4 regions of the Rhizobium sp. WCS2018Hpa-16 genome follow, and region 1 is predicted to be linked to each of the others. Evidence: predicted binding sites of a transcription regulator. Region 1 holds the regulator's gene; each other region holds the start of a gene.
The links. Region 1 encodes LexA, which represses DNA repair genes until DNA is damaged. Its sites were predicted from a motif close to TGTTCNNNNTGTGTTCNG; they were not measured.

Region 2: a site for LexA is predicted at 1,922-1,939, ahead of RQI55_RS00505 (dehydrogenase). Genes of this name have one in related genera too.
Region 3: a site for LexA is predicted at 3,434-3,451, ahead of ruvC (crossover junction endodeoxyribonuclease RuvC). Genes of this name have one in related genera too.
Region 4: a site for LexA is predicted at 2,805-2,822, ahead of RQI55_RS11410 (ATP-dependent helicase). Genes of this name have one in related genera too.

What each region holds. Positions count from the first base shown of each region.
Region 1 is NZ_JAVTIX010000001.1:976,545-981,155, forward strand. Features, by position in the region: gene RQI55_RS04930 (ComEC/Rec2 family competence protein) at 1-1,830, shown strand, start outside; gene RQI55_RS04935 (glutathione S-transferase family protein) at 1,861-2,544, opposite strand; gene lexA (transcriptional repressor LexA) at 2,892-3,614, opposite strand; gene kdsA (3-deoxy-8-phosphooctulonate synthase) at 3,858-4,611, shown strand, end outside.
Region 2 is NZ_JAVTIX010000001.1:87,739-92,349, forward strand. Features, by position in the region: gene RQI55_RS00495 (TonB-dependent receptor) at 1-90, shown strand, start outside; gene RQI55_RS00500 (FAD-dependent monooxygenase) at 101-1,255, shown strand; gene RQI55_RS00505 (dehydrogenase) at 1,602-1,847, opposite strand; gene RQI55_RS00510 (glycosyltransferase family 4 protein) at 2,051-4,315, opposite strand; gene RQI55_RS00515 (glycosyltransferase) at 4,312-4,611, opposite strand, start outside.
Region 3 is NZ_JAVTIX010000001.1:9,039-13,649, forward strand. Features, by position in the region: gene RQI55_RS00045 (MBL fold metallo-hydrolase) at 1-774, shown strand, start outside; gene RQI55_RS00050 (pyridoxamine 5'-phosphate oxidase family protein) at 799-1,302, opposite strand; gene RQI55_RS00055 (YebC/PmpR family DNA-binding transcriptional regulator) at 1,485-2,231, shown strand; gene RQI55_RS00060 (LLM class flavin-dependent oxidoreductase) at 2,302-3,303, opposite strand; gene ruvC (crossover junction endodeoxyribonuclease RuvC) at 3,493-4,005, shown strand; gene ruvA (Holliday junction branch migration protein RuvA) at 4,030-4,611, shown strand, end outside.
Region 4 is NZ_JAVTIX010000003.1:46,421-51,031, forward strand. Features, by position in the region: gene dinB (DNA polymerase IV) at 1-624, opposite strand, end outside; gene RQI55_RS11410 (ATP-dependent helicase) at 698-2,764, opposite strand; gene RQI55_RS11415 (LysR family transcriptional regulator) at 2,906-3,796, opposite strand; gene RQI55_RS11420 (aldo/keto reductase) at 3,893-4,611, shown strand, end outside.

The sequences.
Region 1 (4,611 bases):
GGTCCGGCTCTGCCGGGGCTGAACGATTTCGCCTTCGGCTCCTATTTCAGCGGCGTTGGTGCAACCGGGTTCTTCTACTGCGCGCCGAAGATATGGACGGATCCGGCTGGCGAGGAGCAAGGCGGCACGTGGGCAGGGGCGGCGGATCGGTGGCTTTATGCGCTGAGAAGCAACATAGCGAACCGCATTCGCGACCTGATCGGCGGTGATGCTGGAGCCTTTGCGGCATCCATTGTCACCGATGAGAGACGTGCGATATCAGGCGAAACGATGGAGGCTTTGCGCATCTCGGGCCTCGCGCATATCGTCGCGATTTCCGGGCTCAACATGGCGCTCGCGGCCGGTATTTTCTTTGTTGGCATGCGAACCGTATTCAGCTTCTTTCCCGGCTTTTCTCAACGCTGGCCCGTGAAGAAGATTTCCGCCTTTGCGGCACTTCTCATGACATTCTGCTACTATCTGATATCAGGCTTCGCCGTCTCTGCGGAGCGAGCCTGGCTGATGATGTCGATCATGCTGGTTGCGGTTCTAGTGGACAGGCCATCGATCAGCGTTCGAAATGTTGCGCTTTCGGCCATCGTCATCATCGTCTTGTCTCCCAACGAGGTGATGGGCCCGAGCTTCCAGATGTCATTTGCAGCAACGCTGGCTCTTGTGTCGGGCTTTGCAGCCTGGAGCCGGTGGAGAGGCGAGCGCGAGCGCCCTGTTATCGCGCATCCGCCGTGGTGGCTCAGCGCCGCTTTTAAATGCGCAACCATCATTGGCGGCGTTATCGTGACATCGCTCATTGGCGGACTTTCAACGGCAATCTATTCCATCGAACATTTTCACCGCATCACAACATACGGGCTGGCCGCAAATCTTGCTGCGATGCCAATCATGTCACTCATTGTCATGCCGTTTGCGCTGATGGGCATGCTGCTGATGCCGTTCGGGCTTGATGCTCCATTCATCAAGGTCATGGGGTATGGAATGGCAATGGTCATCGACATCGCGACAACGGTGTCAGGCTGGGGCGGGGATGTGACGATTGGACGGCAGAACAGCTGGTTCCTCGCTGTGTCGACGACAGGTTTTCTGCTGCTCGCCCTTTTACGCACCCGGCTTGCATTGATTGGTCTACCCTTCGTTGCCGCGGGCTTTGTGCTGCTGAGCGCGGAGCAATGGCGCAGCAAGCCGGACTTTTTGATCTACGAGGATGGGTCGCTCGTTGCTCTTTTGAATGACGATGCGGTGGCAACCACAAAGCAGCGGGCGTCGGGCTTCATCTATGATCAGTGGGCGAGGGCGCTGCCCCTGCCGGAGCGCCATATTCCAGCAGATATGCTTGACGCAGAAAAGTCACCGGATAGTGACGACGAAGTTGGGGATGACTCACAAACCGGACGCCGCTCAACGCTGACGGACCAAGCCAAAGCGAAAGAACGGAAGGAGATGCAGAGGGCTCTCCTGAAACCAGATGGATTCACCTGTCGAAAAAACAGTTGGTGCGTATCGAAATCCAAAATCGGCATCACTGTAGCGGTAGTCTTCGACACTGCATTCGCGGGATTGGCCTGCGATATTGCCAATATTGTTGTCACGACACGCAGCGTTCCCTTCACCACATGCCGTTCTGGCGCCATTCTCATCACTCACGAAACCTTGCGCCGCACGGGGTCGATGGAGCTATGGCTAGGCGATGCAACAAAGCCGGTCCTGACCACAAGGGCTGCCATGCTGAGCGACAATCGGCCATGGACGGAGCACCGCCACTACGACTGGCGCGACAAAAGCTTCAATACAGGAATTCCGGCCCATATCGAACACCTGCTCACAGGCCGTCCATAACTCATGTGCTTTGGAGCGCGCCGCTGCTCGTCACGTCGGGACTGCGCGCAAATCCGCAAGCCATTCCCCCACATCCCGCGCCTCAGCCTCATGCGCATCATCGCGCCACGGTTCGAGAAGGGCCGCCTGTTCCCATTCCTGCATTGCCGGTAGGGAGAGGAGGTGATCCATATAGTGCTTCGATGCTGGAGACAGCGCCGTTCCGTAGGTCTGAAACCGAAACGCAACCGGGCAGAAAAACGCATCCACAGCTGTGAACCCGGCCCCGGCCAGGAATGGACCGCCATGGGCTGCCAGCCCTTGCTGCCACAAGGCGTCTATCCGGGAAATATCTCTCTGCAATGCGTCCGATATGGAGGATGGCCTAATTCGAAGACCAACACTCATGGGATGGTTGTTGCGCAATGTGGAGAAGCCAGCATGCATCTCCGCCGCGGCAGAGCGAGACCAGGCCCGTGCCTTTGCATCCGCTGCCCATACGCCATCATGCTTTTCCGCAAGATACTCGGTGATGGCGAGCGATTCCCAAACGGTCAGATCGCCATCCACAAGACATGGAACTTTCGATGTCGGTGAAAACTCCGAAAACGCATGGTCCTTGTCATCGAAACGCATGAATCGCTCGGAAAATCCAATTCCGAGCGTGCGCATCAGCACCCAGATTCGCAGTGACCAAGACGAGTAATTCTTGTTGGCGATGAAAAGTTGATACATGAGCAGCGCTCCTAAAAGGCAGCGATCAAAAAGAGAAAACTATCAGTAAACGAGAGAATTTCTTGCATAAAGCCATCCACAGCGATGGCATCATTCAAATTATTTGATGACCGTAACCAGCGTGGCGATCACGCCGGCTCACAAGCACCAGCTACAAACGCAACGGCGAAATTCCCATGCCATAAGTATCTGCTGACATAACGGAAAATCCACTCCAAATCACCGAATCGCAGTGGAATCGATACCCGGCTAACAAGTTCTATCACCGCGCGGTGACTTGAGGCCCCGCGAGCGTCAACAGAGTTAAGACTGCGCCTGAAAAGCGAGGCAAGAGCCTGTCAGGCTGGTCAGTGATAACGCCTGATCAGACCAACAAGCTTTCCCTGAATCTTGACCCTGTCGGGTCCAAATATGCGGGTTTCATAAGCAGGGTTCGCAGCTTCAAGTGCGATAGACGCGCCGTTGCGACGGAAGCGCTTAAGCGTTGCCTCCTCTTCGTCCACCAGAGCCACGATGATATCACCGGGATTTGCGGTGCTGGTATCCTTGATAATGACGGTATCGCCGTCAAAAATACCGGCTTCGATCATCGAATCGCCTTTGACCTCAAGCGCGTAATGCTCACCCGCACCCAGCATATCCATCGGCACGACCACATCATGAGTGTTGTTCTGGATGGCGGAGATTGGCACGCCCGCTGCAATGCGTCCCATGACCGGTACGCTGACTGATTCAGAATTTCTGCTGTTGGAAGATGATGGCTGAGGCCGTTGCTCAACAGCTGCGGTTTTGCCGAGACTGCCCTCAATAACACTTGGCGTGAAGCCGCGCTGTGGCTTTTCCGGGGGCGAATATGATTCGGGAAGCTTGATAACCTCGAGCGCACGGGCTCTGTTCGGTAGCCGGCGAATGAAGCCGCGCTCTTCAAGCGCTGTGATCAACCGATGGATGCCTGACTTTGATGCAAGCTCCAGTGCATCCTTCATTTCATCGAAAGATGGTGGCACGCCGGACTCTTTCATTCTCTCATGAATGAATAGAAGCAGTTCCTGCTGTTTGCGCGTGAGCATGAAGAGACCCTTGACGATTCGAGGCGGAGATTCGGGAAACAAATACAGAACGAACACTATCTGTTCCATATGTGTTCTGCAATCCCTTAAAACTCAGTGAAAGTACAAACGAGTTTCAGCGTTGCCCACAATCCCGCCGAATACCGCTCCTATACCGTGACTCGCTGTCGGCTTACTGCTACATGCGTTGCCAAGATCGGGCGTGATGCCCGTGCACTGTTTCATTTGTTCCAAGGGAAAACCATGAGTGCGACGAACAATCTGAAGGTCATTGCCGGCGAGGGCGCTGCTGCGGTCTCTTTCTCGAACACCGAACGGTTTTCCCTGATTGCCGGTCCGTGCCAGATGGAAAGCCGTGACCATGCTTTCATGATTGCCGAAACGCTGGCCGAACTCTGCGGCAAGCTGGGAATCGGCCTTGTTTACAAATCATCCTACGACAAGGCCAACCGCACCTCGCTTTCGGGCCAGCGCGGCATCGGCATCGACAAGGCGCTGGAAGTCTTCGCCGAGTTGAAGGCGCAGTTCGGCTTTCCAGTCCTTTCGGATATTCACACAGAAGAGCAGTGCGCCATTGTTGCGCCCGTCATAGATATTCTGCAGATTCCGGCATTTCTCAGCCGTCAGACGGACCTGCTGGTGGCTGCTGCAAAGACCGGCCGAGTGATCAACGTCAAGAAGGGCCAGTTTCTGGCACCCTGGGACATGAAGAACGTGCTGGCCAAGCTAAATGACAGCGGCAACTCCAATGTGCTGCTGTGCGAGCGTGGTGCATCCTTCGGCTACAATACGCTTGTGTCGGATATGCGCTCACTGCCAATCATGGCATCGCTCGGTGCGCCAGTTATATTCGATGCGACCCATTCCGTTCAGCAGCCCGGCGGGCAGGGTGGCTCGACAGGTGGTCAACGCGAGTTCGTGGAAACATTGGCACGCGCGGCGGTGGCCGTTGGTGTTGCCGGTCTTTTCATAGAGACGCATGAGGACCCTGATAATG
Region 2 (4,611 bases), 890 kb from region 1:
ACCTATGGCTTCCAGTATCCCGGCCTTGGCAACCTCTACCAGCTTGGTCAGGACCGCACCATTGGCGGCCGTATCAGCATGACGTTCTGAGGAGGTTTTGATGCGTATCCTCATCGTTGGTGGCGGGCCTGCGGGCCTGACGTTTGCCGCCTGCCTGCTACAGCGGGGCATGCAGCCGGTTGTGGTGGAACGGGCTGCTCGTGGCCGCACCGGCGGCTATTCCATCGGCCTGCATATCAATGGCTGGCAGGTCGCGGAGAAGTTGGGGCTGGTGGAAGCGTTCCGGGCGAAGGCCATGCCGCTCGGCCTTTCTCACCATCTCGACCGGCGCGGACGAAAGCTTTTTTCCTATGACTACCGCGTTCTGGCAGAGGCTGCCGAGGGACGGCTTCTGGCCCTGATGCGCAGCGATTTCCAGGACATCCTGACCGATGCCGTGGAGGGAAAGTGCCCAATTCGCTATGAGACGACCGTCGTGGCGCTCGAGGACGACGGATCCGGCGTGGACGTCACCTTCTCCGATGGCAGCCGCGACCGTTTCGACCTCGTCGTGGGTGCCGATGGTTACCGTAGCAGTGTGCGGGCGCTGGCTTTTGGCCCGCACGAAGACTTTCTCCGGCCGCTTGGCTACCGCGCCAGCGCCTGGCGCGTGCCGCTGAAGCAACCGCTTGATGCGAGTTTCGTCGGGATGATGGATGTGGATCATCAGGGCGGCCTCTACGCCGTTGGGGACGGCACCGCGGCGACCCTTTTCTGCTGGCGAGACGAGCGTACGGACCGGCTCAATCCCGATGAGCGCCGCGCCGTGCTGCAACAGACGTTCGGCCACTGGCCAGAGCCTGTCGCATCCGCCCTCAAGAGTGCAATCGACTGGGACCGGTCTTTCTTCGATACAGTCTCCCAGATCGAGATGCCGAAATGGTCCAAGGGCCGCATCGCACTTCTTGGCGATTCCGCCTGGTGTCTCACCTTTCTGGCGGGGCAGGGTACGTCCACCGCCATGGCTGGAGCCTACATTCTTGCTGCGGAACTTGCCGAGAAGGGGCATGTTGATGCACTCAATAGCTATGAAGCCCGAATGAGGCCGCTGGTAACGCGGATGCAGGCGGTGTCGCGCAAGATCGGCGGCCACTATGTGCCTCGCAGCCGCTTCGGCATTTTCATGCAGTCATTGCTTCTGCCGATCATGCTATCGCGGCCGTTCATCAGGTTTACCTCCAAGCGGCTCGCAGCGCCCGCATTGGCGATAGACTGACACGTCCAACTGCATGCGAACCCCCAAACCGGAGAGGGCTGCGTCAATACGACAAGTTGTTGAAGCAGCCACTTTGATGTAACGCTGCGCATGACAGATCATGTCGTGTAATGTTTTGAAAGTATTCAGATGTCGGATTCGAGTTGGGTTGATTGGTTCCCCATAGTCCTTTTGCCTCTTAAGCTTCTCGTCCTTGGTATAGGCATGTTCTATGCCATCAAGTGGCACCATGATCAGGCAAAAAAAGACAAGGAAAACAGCGGTCAGTAAGCTGCTGGTATTCAGCACCATCCTCCTCGCAAAACGATAGAACCGTCCTCATCCGCTCTGGATACACCGGCCACCCCTATGAGGCAGCTTTTTCGCAGCGTCCTTCGCCAGAGACACCCACTTCATCGATCTCTCTGGCCTCACTGGGAAACCACCCTCGCGTAAATCCGTGGCCCATGGCGGCGGCGGCGAGGGCGAGTTGGTGGCGCAGATGCTTAATATCATCCAGCAGCGTCTTGATGGCTTCGCGCTCATCCCCGTCATGCCATGCGATGACGTGTTCGACCGGGTCAGCTTCCGGTGTTTCAAATTGTGGGCGCATGTTCTCGATCTCCATGTTTCAGAGCCTTCTTGCCGCAATGTTTTTTCGGAAAGCACGCGCCCCCGTGCCAGTTTTGTTCTTATTATGTTCTCATCGCTAATAGAGTCAAGGCGCAGTTGAGATGATTTTTGTGGAGCGAGATCAAGCGGTCGTGTCACTCAGGATGTGACACGACCATTGGCGGGGGCTGGAGCCTTGAACGCCTATTCCGCAGCACTGCGTGAGGGTGGCGCAAGATATTGGAGTGCCTGTGCCAAGGGTGCGTGGGCAGTGCGCTTCCCATTCTCGAAGCTGGTTTCCAGCAAGCCGTTTTCGCAAGCGCGGTCGTCATCCCAGCCGGGGTGGTTGAGGATGGGATAGAGACATATTCCCTCGACGGGGACGCCTTTTTCCATGGCGGCGGTCACTTCCTGGTGGATGTAGGTGATCCAGCTTGCGCGCCTGTTACCCTCAATACCGGTTTCGGCGATGAAGATGGGTTTGCCGTATCGGGCAAAGGTATCCACGAGGATGGTTCTGAAGGGCTTGTAGAGCGGATGGTCCATATCGATGGGCGGACCGCCGTGGATCCACTGGTTGTTGTGGTAATAGTTGACGCCGACGATATCGAGATATTTGTCCGCGCCGCCAATCTGCGGCCACATGCGCCCGGAGAGAAGATCCCAGCCCTGAAATTGCGATTGACGATGGCCTTCGGCCACGCCCCGCTCCCACGGTCGGGAGGGATCGGTGATGACATTGATAACGGGGTCACAATGCACGAAGCGCGCTCTTGGCTCCACCGCCAGAATCGCATCCATGGCGGCAATGGAAGCTCTGGCCAGTTGCACTTTCAGCTCGAAGCCACGGCCACGGGCAAAGGGGTTGAGATAGGCCGCATCGCCTCCGCCCCATGAGAAGAACGAGATTTCATTGACGGGTGAGTAAAAGGGGATCGCGTCTGTCTGTTCCTTCACCACCCTTGCTGCGGCTGCGGCAAATTGCGCGAAGCGGCTGACAAAATCCGGCGACCAGATGTCGATGTCATCAGGCCAGCCATAATGCAGCAAATCCCAGATGACCTGAGTGCGGGTTTCTGAGGCTGCCTTCAGCATCGGGGTGAAGCTCGACCAGTCGTAATGTCCAGGCCGAGTTTCGATCAGGTGCCAGCGCAAGCCATCCCGAACGGTTGAGATCGCGTAGGAGGCCAGTTGCTGGTAATCGGCTGCTGCGTGGTGGTCATGTCCAGTGGCGGCGATGACATCAAGACGCTTTCCGGTCGTTTGCCCGTCGTGCGGGCGAAGGCGGTGGGTGGAGCATTCAAAGCCGCCTTGCAGGAAAGACTTGAACAGGCCCGTAGGCCCTGCGCTGTGACGCTCCCTCATAACGTCGCTGATCAGCCGCTCCCACTGCGGCACGACGGTCTCGGCGCTGTAGGTGATTTCTACCTTGTGACGCAGTGCCTGGCCCAGTGCTGCTCGCAAACTGCCGGATGCGGCAAGATTCAGGATTTCATGCGCGACAGACGAAGGGGCGTTATAAGGCACGAAGATGCCGGAAACGCCGTCTTCGATCTGCTGCATGGCGCCATTATCGGGCGTTGCGATGACCGGCAAACCCGCTGCACCGGCTTCTGCGATGACATGCGGCATGCCTTCGCCCTTTGAGAGCCAGACGAAGATATCGAGCGCGGAAAGAAGCGCCGGAATATCCTTCCGGTCCCCTAGAAAGCTGAGGATGCCGGTGAGATGTCTTTCCTGAGCGAGCGTCTTCAAATGCTCGGCATAGTCGGGCATGAAGGCATCGGGGCCGCCGATGACGACAAACCGCAAAGCCGGGTTACTGGCATAGGCGAGAGCCGCCGCCTCTATGAAGTCCTCGACATTCTTCTTCGGATCAAGCCTTCCGACCCAGCCCACCAGAACCGTTTGGTCATTCACGCCGAGTGAGGTGCGCAGGTTGGCGCGCTGGCTGTTGTCGAATTCTGACATGTCCACCATGGACGGTATCTCGACCACATCGCTCTCGCGCCCCGGCATCACGGATTTCGCCGCATCACAAATGGAGCTGCAGACGCCGACATAGCGGCTGGTGAAATGCTTTGGGCCCGCCAGTGCTTCGGAGATGAGGCCGCCATGCTCGATGAGCGGCGGCCGCCAGTGCATCCGCTCCAGTGCCGGATAGATATCGGCCACGTTCTGGCAGGAGACAACCACGTCATAGCCGACGATCTTGGCTGCCAGATATCCAGCCGTGTCCTCGAACGACATGTCATAGGGCGTGGTGTCAACATCAACGCCGAGCGCACGCAGTTGCTCATGCGTCTGGCCCGGCATATTGGGCTTGTGGAAACAGGCGATGACATCAAGCCGGTAACGGCTGCGGTCGAGCGTGCGGGCAAGCAGCCGCACCTCGGTTTCCTCGCCGCCCACAACCAGCCACGCAAAGACGAAGAGAATGCGGATAGGGGGTTGCTGCTGCGCTATCATTCGTTGACCTTGAACACGATCTGCAGGAATTCGGGACGGGTGTTGACCAGGTCTGCCAGGAAGGCCGGCCCATCCTGAATGGGTACGACGTGGGTAATCATCTGCTCGCGGATGATTGTGCCGTGGCTTTCCAGCAGATTGACTGTTTCATGCGCTAAGCGCCGTCTGTCCCATTGGCCGGACAGCCCGCGTGGCACGCGGTTGATCTGTGCGCAGCGGATATTGAGGCCATTGTGGTGGAACTCTTCGCCGAGACGCAGGCGGTCTGCTCCGCCCTGATAGAAAGCAAGATCGAT
Region 3 (4,611 bases), 970 kb from region 1:
GCGCAGCAAAGATCTGCACGACCTCCGATCAGCCAGTGTCAGGCGATTGCCAGCACACTTCCCGGTGTTACCTTCGCCAGCGTCACGACCAGCCTGCAACGTGTGCAAGCCACCAAAGAAGACGTCAAAATACAATATATCGGGCATTCGACATTTCTCATCACCTCGCCCGAGGGGGTGACGATTGCCACTGATTACAACGGTGTCTATCTGCCGCCTGTCACGCCCACCGTCGTGACGATGAACAATGCGCATTCCACGCATTATATCATGCATCCAGACCCGGCGATCAAACATGTTCTGCATGGCTGGGGCAGTGTCCCGGGAGAGAAAGCCGAGCATAAGTTACAGTTGGGTGATGTCTATATTCGCAATGTTACATCCGATATTCGCAACCGCTGGGGTGGGGGCGGGCTGCTGCAAAAGGATGGAAATTCGATTTTCATCTTCGAGGTTGCGGGCCTCTGCATCGGGCATCTGGGCCATCTGCATTACGAGCTGACCGAAACGCAATATGCCGAAATCGGCCGCCTTGATATTCTGATGGTGCCTGTTGATGGTGGATTGACGATGGGGGCCGACAGTATGAGCCGGATCGTCAAGCGGCTGCGGTCTGCATTGATCTTGCCGATGCACCAGCCAAGCGGTCTGGAGCAATTTCTGGTGACGTTCGGGCCGCAATTTCAGATAGCCTATGCGAACGATCCGGTGATCAATGTCTCCATGAGAAGCCTGCCCCGCCAGCCGCAAATTCTGGTGCCGCAAGGCATGTGAAGATGCGGGTGGCGGGGCAAGGTTTTATGCGAATGTCAGATGCTGGCGCACGCCGACATCAGGCGTCTTGTCATCAGACATATTGGCCTTTGCGATTTCCCAGCCGAATTTCAGCGTACTATCGGTGGAAGCCCAGATTTCAGCCTCATCGACGTGAAGAGCCAGCATGGTGAGCAGGGGATCGCTCTTTCCGTGTTCGTACCAGGCGGCGGTGACCGAGTTCCAGTATTCATCGATCTTGGTCTTGTCGTCACGCACCTCAAGCTTTCCAGTCAGGCAGGCGTGATAGTCATGATCCTTGCCGATAACGCAGAAGTGGGCGCGGGAGGCTGATCTCAGCGACTGGACGAGCTGCGAATCCTTCTTGGAATAAAACCAGATGGTGTTGGTTTTCGGATCTGCGTGAGGTGCCATGGGCTGCATGTGGTTCTGGAGCCCTTCGAGGCCGAGCATGCCCGCATGAACAGAATTGATCTCATCCCAGAGCTGACGGGCAGGGGCTTCGCGTGCTTCACTCAAACTGACCATTCAATATGTCTCCTTCACATTTGCTGACTGGTAACGAAACGAAGTGTGGAGATTTCAGTTCCTTCTGGCGGCAGGAGAAGTATGACCGTGCTGCGACAAGAGTTGGTCATGTGGGCTTGAACCGCCGGGCCATCGCACTTATAAGCACCGCAATCCAAACAAACGATCCGATCAGGGGTGCCATGGCTGGCCATTCACAGTTCAAGAACATCATGCATCGCAAGGGAAAACAGGATTCGATTCGTTCGAAGATGTTCTCCAAGCTTGCGCGTGAAATCACCGTTGCTGCCAAGTCCGGTCTGCCGGATGTGAGCATGAACGCGGCTTTGCGTCTGGCAGTGCAAAACGCCAAGGCGCAATCGATGCCGAAGGACAACATCGACCGTGCCATCAAGAAGGCATCCGGTGCAGATGCCGAGAACTACGATTACGTGCGTTACGAAGGTTACGGTCCAGGCGGCACGGCGGTTATCGTTGAAGCGCTGACGGATAACCGCAACCGCACGGCATCCAACGTTCGCTCCATCTTTACCAAGGCTGGCGGCGCACTGGGCGAAACCGGCTCGGTGTCCTTCTCCTTCGACCGCGTTGGCGAAATCAGCTACAAGGCCTCTGTCGGTGATGCCGATAGCGTTATGGAAGCGGCGATTGAAGCTGGTGCCGACGACGTGGAAAGCAGCGAAGACGGCCACACGATCATCTGCGGTTTTGAAGCGATGAACGAAGTGTCCAAGGCGCTGGAAGCGGTGCTGGGCGAAGCTGACAGCGTCAAGTCCATCTGGAAGCCGCAGAACACGGTGCCGGTGGATGAAGAAAAGGCGCAGTCGCTGATGAAGCTGATCGGCAATCTTGAAGATGATGACGACGTTCAGAGCGTTTATTCGAACTTTGAAGTGTCTGAAGAAATCATGGCAAAGCTTTCGGCCTGATTTGGCCAAGACAGCGATGAACACAAAAAGAAAACCCCGGCTCTCGCCGGGGTTTTACTTTGTTATAGGCTTATGCCGCCAGTTTCAGCCCGCCGCGCACCTGCGCGAAGACCTCGACGGAGCGAAGGCGTTTCTGGATATCGTGGACTGGCATGGAGATGATGAGTTCATCCGCGCCTGTCTCAGACAGGAAGTCGCCGAGCTTGCGCTCAATCGTGGCATGGGAGCCGACGACTGCGTATCGGAGCGTATGATCAACCGTGATGCGCTCCATGTCGCTCCATAGGCCGTCCATGGTTTCGACGGGGCGCGGAAACTGCGTGCGGACATTTTTGCGCAGATTGACGAATTGCTGCTGGGCCGATGTGAACAGATGCCGGGCCTCTTCATCCGTATTGGCACCCACGCCCATCACGCCGACCATGACATAGGGTTCTTTCAATGTTTCCGATGGCTGGAAACGGTCGCGGTAAATGGCGATGGCATCCATCAGCATATCAGGCGCAAAATGCGAGGCGAAGGAATAGGGCAGGCCAAGGGCTGCGGCCACATGGGCACTGTAGGTGCTTGAGCCCAACATCCAGATCGGCACGTTGGAATTCATGCCCGGTACGGACAGGATGGCCTGATCCGGTTCCGGCGCGCCGAGATAGCGCTGCAATTCGATGATGTCGTGCGGGAAGTTTTCCGCGCCCGCATCCAGATTGCGGCGCAGGGCGCGGGCGGTGCGCATATCCGTGCCGGGTGCGCGGCCAAGCCCGAGATCGACACGACCGGGAAGCAGTGCATCCAGAGTGCCGAACTGCTCCGCGATGACGAGGGGCGAATGGTTTGGCAGCATGATGCCGCCGGAGCCGACGCGAATGCGCGATGTGGCCGCGCCGACATGGGCGATGACGATGGAGGTTGCGGCGCTGGCAATGCCCGGCATGCCGTGATGTTCGGCCAACCAGATGCGCTCATAGCCTTCTTCTTCCGCCTTGATGGCCATGCGACGGGAATTATCAAGCGCCTTGCTCGCGGTCTCGCCTTCACCAATGGGCGACAGGTCGAGAATGGAAAACGGGATCATTGGACGCTCCTGGTGCGTATTTCGTTGCCCAAGATGTAAGCGACATGGCCGGATTTGCCAGCCCAATCGCAGCGAATTGAACGATGGATCAAAAAAACTCGTGCAAGGGCCAAGGCGCTTTTTGGTTGGATGTTGTCGTTTTGTTCACTTATCGCTGGCAGGTTTCGAGCCGCAACGTTAGGATGCCATATGCAAAATGCGATTCGAATTATCGGGATAGACCCTGGGCTGCGGCGAATGGGCTGGGGCATCATCGAGACACTGGGCAACAGCCTGCGTTTCGTGGCGTCGGGCACTGTCACGTCAGATGGCGACATGGATCTGGCGTCGCGCCTTTGCCAGCTGCATGATGGCCTCTCCGAGATCGTCCATTCCCATCAGCCACATGAGGCGGCTGTGGAGCAGACTTTCGTCAACAAGGATGCGGTGGCAACCTTGAAGCTGGGGCAGGCCCGTGGCATTGCCATGCTGGTTCCGGCCCGTGCCGGTCTGCCCGTTGCCGAATATGCACCCAATGCCGTCAAGAAAGCGGTGATCGGCGTTGGCCATGGCGAAAAGCAGCAAATTCACATGATGCTCAAGATTTTGATGCCCAAGGCCGAGTTCAAGGGCAATGATGCGGCAGATGCGCTTGCCATTGCCATTTGTCACGCCCACAACCGGGCAGGCGAGCGCATGCGCCGCGTGCTGGCGGCAAGCTGATTTCCTCTTTTCACAGGCGTTACCATGATCGGAAAACTCAAAGGCACCATCGATGAAATCGCAGATGACCATGTGGTCGTCGATGTGCATGGCGTCTGTTACGTGGCCTATTGCTCGGCGCGCACCCTGTCTCGGCTGGGCTCTGCGGGGGAAGCGGTTGTTCTCTTCATCGAAACCTATGTGCGCGAAGACCAGCTGAGGCTGTTCGGTTTTATGACGGCACTGGAACGGGAGTGGTTCACCCTTTTGCAGAGCGTTCAGGGGGTGGGCGCCAAGGTGGCGCTCGCCGTGCTATCCACCCTGACGCCATCGGAACTTGCTAATGCCATAGCCTTGCAGGACAAGGTCGTTGTTTCTCGCGCTCCGGGCGTGGGGCCGAAAGTGGCCGTTCGCATCGTGACCGAGTTGCGCAACAAGGCACCGGCCTTTGCGGGAGACGCCTCCGCCTCCATCGGTTTCAAGCAGGAACTGGGCGAAGGCGCAGCGTCGGCACCGGTGGCCGACGCCGTTTCCGCGCTGACCAACCTTGGCTACTCCCGTGACCAGGCGGCCAATGCCGTGGCGGCTGCGCTGAAGAATGGCGGTGAGGGTGGAGACAGTGCAAAG
Region 4 (4,611 bases), on a different contig from region 1:
TTTGGTTTTCAGATCCAGACCCGTTTCGATCCCGTGTCGTTTCATACGCTCGGCTGTGGCGGGACCCACGCCATGGAATTTCTTGACGGGGAGGGCCTCGACAAAGGCCGGCCCGTTTTTCGGTGTTATCACCGCTTGGCCATTTGGCTTGTTCAGGTCACTCGCCATCTTCGCCAGAAACTTGTTGTATGAGATTCCCGCAGATGCGTTGAGGCCCGTGACATCCTTTATCTTTGCGCGGATTTCGAGCGCTATATCAGTTGCAATCTCCATGCCTTTCAGGTTCTCGGTAACATCGAGATACGCCTCATCAAGTGAAAGCGGTTCGATAACGGGTGTGTACTGGGCAAAGATCTCGCGGATTTGCTGGGAGACTTGACGATAGACCTCGAAACGAGGCGGCACGAATATCAGGTCCGGGCATTTCCGTTTGGCGGTGATCGACGGCATTGCCGAATAGACGCCGAAGGCTCTTGCCTCATAACTGGCGGCAGCCACAACCCCTCGGGCAGCCGATCCCCCAACCGCCAGCGGCTTGCCCCGGAGCTTAGGGTTGTCACGTTGCTCGACAGAAGCGTAGAACGCATCCATATCCACGTGAATGATTTTGCGAACCGGGTGCATGTCTGGTCCTTACCGATTGCCCTTGTGCTTGCTGGATCGGTCTGTATGCCCATCCTCTGCAATGCGACCGCTCCTATTTCCACATGCCGCGCATGCGTGCGCCGACATCTATGCGGATCTGCTGCGCACTGCGTTCAGATGCTGCGGCTGAGACTTTCGGCCAGGCAACCGCCTCGAAATATTGCAGCAGGGTCGCCGGGATGAACCGAGAACGCGAAGCGTAAACATGCCGATCACCCTGCGAGTTCTGGCCGTGCGTGAAAAACCGTTGCGGTGTGATCAGCGCCAGACTGTCTTTTGCGCGCGTCATGCCGACATAGAGAAGTCGCCGCTCCTCCTCGATTTCCTGCGTCGTACCTGTCCCGAGGTCTGACGGTATGCAGCCATCGACAACATTGAGCATGAAGACCGAGCGCCATTCCTGGCCCTTGGCCGAATGGATGGTCGACAGGATGAGATAGTCCTCATCAAGCAACGGCACGCCCGCCTGATCGCTCGTGGCATCTGGTGGATCAAGCGTCAGCTCTGTGAGGAACCGTTCGCGTGAGGGGTAGCCGCTGGCAATCTGTTCGAGTTGCAGCAGGTCGGCCTTGCGGGTGTCAGCATCTTCGTGGATGCGATCCAGATGTGGTTCGTACCATTGCCTGGCCTGCGCGATATCCGACGGCCAGCCATCATGGTTTTTCCGAAGGCCGCCCAGCAGTTGAACGAAGGAGGTCCAGTCCGCACCCGTTTTGGGCGGCGGTGGGATTTCGGCAAGCGCCAGTAGCGGCTCAGGGTCGGTGGCGATCGTGTCTAGAATGGTGCCGGCTTTCTTGGGGCCGATGCCTGGCAGCATTTGCAGGAGCCGAAACCCCGCAACCCGATCACGCGGGTTCTGGGCGAAACGCAGCACCGCCAGCATGTCCTTAACATGTGCACTGTCGAGAAACTTTAAGCCGCCAAATTTGACGAAGGGAATGTTTCTGCGCGTCAGTTCGACCTCGAGCGTGCCACTGTGGCTCGATGTGCGAAACAAGACGGCCTGCTGTTTCAACGTCATCCCGGTTTCGCGGTTTGCCAGCACCTGCTCGACAATGAAATTCGCCTGTTCGGTCTCATCCTTGACAGTCACGAGTTTGGGTCGCTCAAGCGATTCCCGTTCGGTCCAAAGGTTCTTGGTGAAACGCTCGCGCGCCAGTTCGATCACGCCATTGGCTGCTGCGAGAATAGGCTGGGTCGAACGGTAGTTCCGGTCCAATGTGATAACGTCTGCCGCCGGACTGAAAGATGCCGGGAAGTCTAGAATGTTGCGAACCGTCGCGGCCCGGAACGAATAGATCGATTGCGCATCATCACCGACAACGGTCAAACCACGTCCGCCGGGCTTGAGCGCCATAAGGACAGACGCTTGCAGCTTGTTCGTGTCCTGATATTCATCGACCATGACATGGTCGAAGCGATTGCCGATATCGTCGGCGAGATCGGGATCGCTGACCATTTGCGCCCAGTAAAGCAGGAGATCGTCATAATCGAGCACGTTCTGCGCCTGCTTGGCCTCCACATAAGCTCCGAACAATTCCTTCAACTGTTCTTCCCAGGTGGCCACCCATGGGTAGTGCAGCCGCAGGATTTCGCTCAGCGGCATCTGCGAGTTCACCACCCGTGAATAGATCGCGAGACAGGTGCCCTTGGTCGGAAAGCGGCTCTCCGTCTTGGAAAATCCAAGCTCGTGGCGCACGAGGTTGATGAGGTCCGCGCTGTCCTCACGATCATGAATGGTGAAGTCAAGGTTGAGACCGATCTGCTCGGCATACATCCGCAACAGTCTCGCACCGATCCCATGAAACGTACCGGACCACGCAAGCGCGTCTGTGAGGATACCAGCATTGGCACCCAGCACATTGCGGCAGATGCGCTCCACGCGGCGAGCCATTTCCGAGGCGGCTCTGCGCGAAAAGGTCATCAGCAGAATGCGGCGCGGGTCCGCACCATTGACGATGAGGTGAGCCACACGATGCGCCAGCGTATTGGTTTTGCCAGAGCCAGCGCCAGCGATGATCAGCAGCGGCCCCGCCGTGTTGCCCTCCGCCAACCCCACGCCATGCTCGACGGCTCGGCGCTGCTGCTCGTTCAATTTTTCCAGATACGCAACTGCCATAAGAGCTCACTTGATGCCGAGAGTGAAGTTGGATGGCCTCACGAACAAATGCGGAACATACATGGTCGCTGGACGATTTGGAAGGTTGTTTTTTATATCTCTAAACAATCATCCATCTCGTGCCAAAGGCGTGGCGGAATTTCATGCCACCTTAAGGGCAGCGATCAGAGCCCTCAAAGCTGGTGGCGATTGCCTGCGGCTGGGGTGATACAGGAAAAAGCCAGGATAGCTTGGACACCAGTCCTTCAGCACCTGAACAAGGGTTCCCGCTGCGATCTCGTCAGCCACATCATGCTCATTGATGTAACCGAGCCCGGCGCCGGCACGAACGGCAGCCGCCGGTAGATCGCCATCATTGGCCACCAGGGGGCCGCTGGTGCGGATATTGATCTCTTTGCCGTCTTTCTCGAATTCCCAAGGGAGTAATCCGCCTGATGTCGTCAGTCGGTAGCCGATACAGGCATGACGTTCGAGGTCATATGGGGTCAACGGTGCAGGGTAGCGCTCGAAATAGGACGGCGTTCCAACCACCACCGTCCTTAAATCCGGGCCCACCTTCACCGCGACCATATCCTTGGCGACGGCCTCTCCCAGCCGAATACCGGCATCGAAACCTGCGGCCACGATATCCGTCAGTCCATCATCGATATTCACCTCAACCCGCACATCCGGATTGGCCAGTAGAAACGCTGGCAGTTTCGGCAGAAGCACCATGCGGGATGCATAGGCGAAAGTGGTGATCCGGACCGTACCAGAAGGGTTGTCGCGCCACTCCGCCAACGCTTCTAGTCCGCTCTCAATATTGGCAAGTGCCGGATTGAGCGATTGCAGCAGCCGTTCACCCGGTTCAGTCGGTGCCACGCTGCGCGTGGTGCGCGAAAGAAGCCGGACGCCCAACCGCTCCTCCAGTCCGCGCATCGCATGGCTCAGCGCCGAGGGTGACATGCCGAGAATGGCGGCAGCACGGGTAAAGCTGCGTTCGCGGGCAACGGCAGCAAAGGCGAGGAGATCATTGAGTTCGTTTCGTTCCATTCATGCACTGTGCTCATAAGTTCATGCCGCTAACAATGGCTTATCTTCTCAGACACCGGTCGTTACACCTCTACACAACAATGATGGAGAACACCGATGGATCTCACCAGTTACCGCACGCTTGGCAAGTCCGGCCTTATCGTCAGCCCGCTGGCGCTTGGCACCATGACATTCGGGGCAGAGCGCTGGGGCGCTGGCGACAAAACCGCGCGCGCAATTTTCGATGCCTATGTCGAAGCCGGTGGCAATTTCATCGATACTGCGGATGTTTATTCCGCCGGCCGCAGCGAGGACATGCTCGGGACTTTTGTTTCCGACAGCGGCATGCGTGATCGGTTGGTGATCGCGACCAAATCCGGTTTTCCGCGCGGGCAGGGCACACCTTTGTGGGGTGGCAACGGTGCCAAGAATATTCGTATGGGGATGGAAGGCTCGCTAAAGCGGCTGAAAACCGATTACATCGACATGTACTGGATGCATGTGTGGGACCGCACGACTCCAGCAGAAGAGGTTTTGCAAACGCTGTCCGATGCGGTTCGCGCTGGCAAGATCCTGCATTATGGTTTTTCCAACACACCTGCCTGGTATGTGGCAAAGGTCGCGACACTTGCAGAAGCGCATGGTCTGCCAAAGCCGATCGGCTTGCAATATGCCTATTCGCTGATCGACCGTGGCGTGGAGCTGGATCTCATTCCGGCTGGTGCCGAATTTGGTTTGGGAATGGTGCCATGGAGCCCACTTGCGGCTGGTCTGCTGACAGGAAAATACGGTCTCGACAAGATCAGCGACGCCAACCGGGCAGCCGCCCTGCCAGA